One region of the Peribacillus sp. NPDC076916 genome, then DNA from elsewhere that is predicted to be linked to it. Evidence: riboswitches for the same ligand, from Rfam matches in the RefSeq annotation. Region 1 holds a riboswitch; the other holds the start of a gene.
The links. A riboswitch is a leader RNA that binds a small molecule or an ion and turns the genes downstream of it on or off. The one in region 1 is predicted to bind S-adenosylmethionine.

Region 1 (3,418 bases):
AAAAAGATCATTTGTAGGAATGAATAACATCCTTTTATCTTTATCCGCTATTCCCTTTATTGACAGGTTATAATCACGAATGTCCTTTTCAAGTTTTTGATTGTCTTTTATTGGGTTATATAGTCCTACTACCAGAATATCCGCCTTATCGTTTGCCTCTATCAAGGTTGATGTAATCTTTTTGAGATGGTTGATATACTCCTGTTTCCCCTCAATGATTTTTCGGTCACTTATTTTCTCCAAGTCCCCTCCGTTACTATTGATCAAGTCATTCGTTCCAATAAAAACGATGAAAGTATCTGCTTCATCAAGTTTCGTTTTAATGCGGTAATCATCAAGCTGTTTCATCACCCCATCCGTTTCCTGGCCTTTTATACCGTAATTCCAAAAACTCACTTTTTGTTCCGATTGTGGATTATTCAATTCATCCTCAAGGCCTTCTATATATCCTTCCCCATCCTTATCCCCTTTTCCATAGGTTAATGAATCTCCAAAAGCCATCACCCTTTGCACATCTTCCGACTCCGAGGCCTGAAATTCATACGCAGCAAAACATATAACGAGTACTATAATCAATAAACCTGCCAATTTTTTCATTTGGTTCCCCTCTTGTCTCTTTACTAGAAGTATTTAATCTTTTACATACCCAAAAAATCTACAGTCTTAACATAAAAAAATTGTCAGATAAAGATTCAAGAGTGTATGATAATATAAAACTTTCAATGGTTTGGGTGTCATTCACCGTCCCTAAAACAAAATACGGGATTACCCTTCATTCTGGAGATTTAATAAATGATAGTTAGGAGTTTAAATCATGGAAGAGCTCATAGAGTTTAGAGAGGCAGGACTATCCGATCTACCCAGAATTGTTGAAATATATAATTCAACAATTGCTTCAAGAATGGTCACGGCAGATACGGAGCCTGTATCCGTCCAATCGAGGGTTAAATGGTTTGAGGAACATCATTCAGAAAGTAGACCGCTATTTATCATTACTATAAAAGGGAAAACTGCTGGATGGATGAGCTTTCAATCCTTCTATGGCCGACCGGCATATAATTCCACTGCCGAAATCAGCATTTATATAGATGATTATTTCCGGGGAAAAGGAATCGGACAAATTTCGATTCAAAAGGCAATTGAATGGAGTCCAAAATTAGGTGTTAAGACTCTATTGGGTTTCATTTTCGCCCACAATACACCAAGCCTTAAGCTTTTTTCCAAATTCGGGTTTGAAGAATGGGCACATTTACCTCAAGTTGCCGAGTTGGATGGAATCGAGCGGGATTTGCTCATTCTTGGTAAACGTGTCGATATGTAATATCATTCTTTAGAGCTATTGCCTTGAGCAGTAGCTTTTTCATATTAATCGAGTGCGAATTGGCTAATTTAAAAATACCTATATGCTTTCTGGAGGTAAAAATGTTCACACTCTCTTTTACTTGTTAACGCATTTAATAGCGTATCCAATTCTTGACTTGCTTGAACAGTTAGCAGACTTGATAAGCCGTAAATTGCTGCCAAGTTGATCATTTCTTTTCTTTTCTCTTCTATTTTTTCTATAGTTACCTTACGGCAAGGCATTATATAGCCACCTCCCATTTATTCAATTTTTTTACACTTTCATCATAATGAATCTACTAGTTAAAATCAACTATTTTTCAGAAATTAAATGTGTTATTTTAAAGGTTAAATGTGACAAAATGACTATTTTTTCTGTAATTATGTATATTTTGTGTCATTTTCTATTAAACGCAAAAAAGCATCCACTAGTGTAGACTGTGAATGCTTACATCATATCTCTTATCCAAGAACCCAAACTATAGTCCATCGTTTACTATGTCATCCATTCAGAAGGTGACTCGGTATTTGGTTTATTTATAACAATCTTATATTCATCTTCAAGTACTTTTAATGGGGCATCATAAAGGTGCCTTTCATCAGAGGTTTTGTATACTCCATTGGCCAATAACTCTTCAATAAGCTTTGCCTTCCTCTGTTCGATCCTCTTAAATAATTCTGCCATGTAAATGGCTCCTTTCCTAGTCATCCTAGAGCCTGCTTCTAGTTAGCTAATCTTTATCAACTTGTTTTATTTTCACCAAATTATATATACCTTTTCTATTATGTCACTAAACGTTATTTCCCAAAAATAAAAGCCCCTTCTAATTCAAGAAGAGGCTGACAGTGTCCGTACGGCTCTTCTTATCTTCCAAGCATATGCTTGTTGGATTTAGCACAGTTCCCAAAACGGGTCCGCTGCCGAGGTTTCTTTGGGCCAAGTCCCTCCACCTCTCTGGATAAGAAATCGATATATAAATGATGTAGACATGATTTTATCCTAATAACCATCAAAAGTCAATTACCTGGTTCTCCCTTTTTTCCTGGACATAAAATGGTCCCTCTTTAAATGCGGGTTGCATTTTCTTGTCTTTCTGATATGATGTCAGTAATTACATACAATTCACACCACTAGGGGAGTCTTTTTTTAAGACTGAGATGGAATTAGTTCCGGACCCTTTGAACCTGAACCGGCTCATACCGGCGGAGGGAAGTGGATGATATCGTCCATTTTCAGACTATATCCATCTACCCCGTTCCGTATTCAGGAACGGGGTTTTTTCATTAACAAAGGGATCCATTCTAAAGGAGGATGAACAATGGAGAATGTTAAATTAGAAACATTCAGTGATAGACTACATGCACGGTCAAAAGAGATTTGGAAAAGGAACCATTCACATCCCTTCGTCCAGGCAATTGGAAATGGTACGCTTCCTGAAAAGAAATTTGCCTATTACCTGAAGCAGGACTATATCTATCTCATGGATTATTCCAAGCTCTTTGCTTTAGGTGTAATCAAAGCTCATAACATCGAAACCATGGCAAAGTTTGCGAGTATTTTAAATGAAACCCTTCAAGTGGAAATGGATATTCATCGGCATTATGCTTCCGAATTCGGGATCACTTCCAAGGAATTGGAAGATACAGAACCTACTCCAACGACTCTAGCCTATACAGGCTACATGCTAAATGCAGCTCAGCATGGGACTTTGGCAGACTTGATCGCCTGTCTCCTGCCCTGCGCTTGGGATTATTATGAAATCGGTTTGCTACTAAAAGAACAAAATGGAGCATCATTGGAAAACAATCGCTACGCAGATTGGATAAGGTCCTATTCATCTCCTGAATTCGGGGAAGCACACAAATGGCTGATCGCTTTGTTGGAAGAATTGACGGAAGGCATGCCAGAAAAGGAACTTCTTAGATTAGAAAAGCACTTTTTGGTTACATCCCGATATGAATATTTATTCTGGGATATGGTTCATAATGAGCAAGTTTGGCCGCTGTAGATGATGAATCCTGTCAAGAAACTGACGTTGACTGCCATGATTACGGCTATTACGACGCTGACCAGTTC
Region 2 (3,418 bases), on a different contig from region 1:
TACGGACCATTGCATGGAAAATGGCTTCTCTAGGTCCTGCATAACGCATGGCAGCAGGGAAAACTGCAAGGGAGACACGATCCTTGGGATAATATTTCTCAAGCAGCACTTTGTAACTTTCCATTCTTACATCTGCCGGAATGTCATCGGATTTAGTGGCACCTACGAGAGGATTTAAGAATAAGCCGTCGACAATCTCCAATGCTGTCTTTTGAATATATTCATGTGCACGGTGAACAGGGTTCCTCGTTTGGAAACCGACAACCGTTTTCCACCCTTTTTCAGCAAAAGCTTTCCTTGTCTCGACAGGGTCCAGATAATTAGCTTGGAATAACGGACGCTCTATTCTCTTAATCAACTTTATTTCCCCGCCGACATATACATCCCCGCGGTTAAATAAATTTTTTACTCCGGGATGCTTCTCATCATCCGTTTGATATACTAATGTCGCTTCCGATTGCTTATCTGGAGTGTAAATATCGGAAACGGTGAGAACCCCATATGTTTCACCCTCATGAGTCAGCGTTACTTCTTCACCTATAGTAAGGGTTTCTGCAATTTCTTCGGTCAAAGGCAGCGTAATCGGGATGCTCCATACATGTCCGCTGCTAAGCCTCATATCCCTGACCACTGTCTCATAGTCACTTTTTGTAAAGAATCCCTTAATCGGACTGTAGGCACCAGTGCCTATCAATTCAAGATCACTTAAAGCGATTTCATCGATTTCGATTGACTTTGTTATTTTACTAAAATCATATTTTGGTTCCCAAAGATCGATTAATGTTCCTCCGTGCGGTAGACTGATTGTCATGCTAATTTCCCCCTATGGTTTCTATTTATTTAAGATAAATGCAATCCGCATTCCGTTTTTTGTGCTCCTTGCCAACGGCCTGAGCGTAAATCATCTGCATTGAATGCAGGTGCTGTACACGTTTTACATCCAATGCTAGGATATCCATTATCATGCAGGATATTATATGGAAGTCCGTTTTTGTGGGCGTAGCGCCAAACATCTTTCCATGTCCAATGTATGAGTGGACATATTTTAACCGACTTGAACTTATTATCCTTATTGATATACTCGGTTTTAGCCCTTGTTTCGGATTGCTCCCTTCGCAGTCCCGAAAGCCAGGCTGTTGCCGTTGAAAGCACATCGGTAAGCGGAATGATCTTACGGATGTTACAGCACTTATTGGAATCACTAAGCCATAATTCATCCCCATATTCCGCTGCTTGTTCTTCAAGCGTCAAGGCAGGTTTCTTCATTTCAATTGAAAGTTTTGGATAGCGCTTCTTCACCTGCTCGATCAATTGGTAAGTCTCTTCAAAATGAACATCTGTATCAAGGAAAACAATTTTTGCCGAAGGGTTGACCTTCGCCAATAAATCAGTAAGCACGATGCCTTCAATACCAAAACTGCAAGCATAAATCAGTTTGTTTCCATAATGGTCATTCGCCCATTGCAGAACTTCCAAAGCTCCTTTTGTGTCACTGTCTTCAGGAAATACAGGGAATTCCCCTGAATTGAAATTTTCATAGTTTATTAATCCAGCCAACTTTTGTAGCCCCCTCTAAAAACTTGCTGTATCAGGTTAGAGTAACTGTTGATCAATACCCGTTAATCTTCCCCAGTTTATTTGATTCTAGGAAAAAGAGACGAATCTAACCAATACTCTCTATATATCAGTTAAACCCGCCTCTAGTTTTTCTAGTCAGCAGATACCTTATTTAATTCTTAATTTTTCATTTCTTTCCATTTGAATGATTTTACCATCCTGGACTATAAGTGTAATGGATCCATATTTCATTGAATTAAGCATTTCTTGAAGTCGTTCAAATATTTCTTCAAGCTGATTCTCTTTATCCAAACCAGTTCCTCCTTTAAGAAAATCCGCGAATATTTTATTTTCGACGCTGATTAAATGAATTTCTTAGTTTTATATAATTCCATACAACCTTACATTGTTATGGTTTACCTGAAATTTTTCCAAAAACAAAAATCTTTCCATGATGGAAAGATCCCAAGGTAAATATCATTACCTTATCTTCCAAAATGATCAACATTTTGTTGGAGGTAGCACCTTGCATCCATCATGCAGGTTGCTGGACTTCAAAGGGCCAATTCCCTCCGTCGCTCTGGATAAGTTTTATTATTTTAAATATTAACATATATTTAATCCTTGTCAATGGAGTTTTCTTATAAAATAACTTGGTTTAATATTATGGATGAACTGTTATTTTTATACACACTATTCAATTTATGATTTTATGTTCATTTAAATACGAAAATAGACTCATTTTTTTAGATAAAGTCTCCAAAAAAATGAGTCTATTTTCATTAATAAACCTATTATGGACGGCTGTAATTACGTTAAGAAATACGTTTTAATGCCAGTCCTTTTGTTAAAGGGATTACTTGAATTCATTAATTTCTTAACTGTATCGCTTCTACAAATTCTTGAACTTGACTCTGGACACGATCAATTAAATGTGAATCATTAATCGGATTTTCAGAATTCTGTTTATCTATTTCCTTATCAACAAAATAAATGCCCTGAAGCGGCTCGCCTTTTAATATTGAGATTAATGGTTTAAGCGCATAGTCAATCGCCAATAGATGCCTGTTACTTCCACCAATCATGATTGGCAGAACTGGCTTACCCTTAAAAGCGCCTTCTGGCAGCAAATCAATCAAGGCTTTTAATACACCTGTATAAGAAGCCTTATAAACCGGTGAACCAATGATTATTCCTCTGGCTGCTTGAATTCTCTCTGAAAGTTTTAAGATATCTTCGCTATTATATTTCCCTTGGAATAAATCATCTGCTGAGAAATCCGTTATTGAGAAATAAGCTGTGGTAAATCCTTCTTTTTCGACTAATGATTGAATATGTTTTAGTGAAATGTCCGTTCTTGATGGAATAGCCGGACTTCCTGATAAAATTACGATATCGCTCATTTAATACCCCTCCATTGTTACATGATTTCCAGATAAAATCTTCTTAAAGCATTTCGTGCAGTATGCATTTATCGTAATAGTCTGAAAAATATAAGTCAAATCTTACACTCTGGTTTAATGGATTCACAAATTTGACTGCGTCGTTTCTGAATGCATATAAAACGGTCATATTTGCGGCTTGATGCACATGCCTTTAAATATGACCGTTTCATTATGTATGATTTTGTTTACCATGAATACCATATACCAAAAGTTGTGCAATGTTCTTAATTCGTTCAGAAGTAAAATACGGCTCCTTTTTTTGTTGATGGATCTCATAATGTGTAGATAATGCCAATGTAAAAGAAATGATCCCTACATTAAATAGGATAATGTCAGAGATATATTGTATCTCTCCGCTATCTATTCTCTTTTGTATTTCAATATGCTTGGCATTTGGCTTGAAAATCTGATCTATA

Region 2: it holds a riboswitch for S-adenosylmethionine, as region 1 does, so the genes downstream of both, ACQKFG_RS09185 (YezD family protein) here and ACQKFG_RS01905 (Fur-regulated basic protein FbpA) in region 1, are expected to answer to the same signal.

The regions. Positions count from the first base shown of each region.
Region 1 covers NZ_JBNNIU010000001.1:376,654-380,071, forward strand. The annotation lists gene ACQKFG_RS01890 (GDSL-type esterase/lipase family protein) at 1-597, opposite strand, end outside; gene ACQKFG_RS01895 (GNAT family N-acetyltransferase) at 815-1,321, shown strand; gene ACQKFG_RS01900 (aspartyl-phosphate phosphatase Spo0E family protein) at 1,390-1,584, opposite strand; gene ACQKFG_RS01905 (Fur-regulated basic protein FbpA) at 1,838-2,026, opposite strand; SAM riboswitch class I at 2,203-2,307, opposite strand; TPP riboswitch at 2,465-2,570, shown strand; gene tenA (thiaminase II) at 2,661-3,350, shown strand; gene thiW (energy coupling factor transporter S component ThiW) at 3,354-3,418, shown strand, end outside.
Region 2 covers NZ_JBNNIU010000002.1:881,968-885,385, reverse strand. The annotation lists gene sat (sulfate adenylyltransferase) at 1-811, opposite strand, end outside; gene ACQKFG_RS09190 (phosphoadenylyl-sulfate reductase) at 841-1,545, opposite strand; gene ACQKFG_RS09185 (YezD family protein) at 1,726-1,869, opposite strand; SAM riboswitch class I at 2,040-2,148, opposite strand; gene ssuE (NADPH-dependent FMN reductase) at 2,427-2,960, opposite strand; gene ACQKFG_RS09175 (TetR/AcrR family transcriptional regulator) at 3,172-3,418, opposite strand, start outside.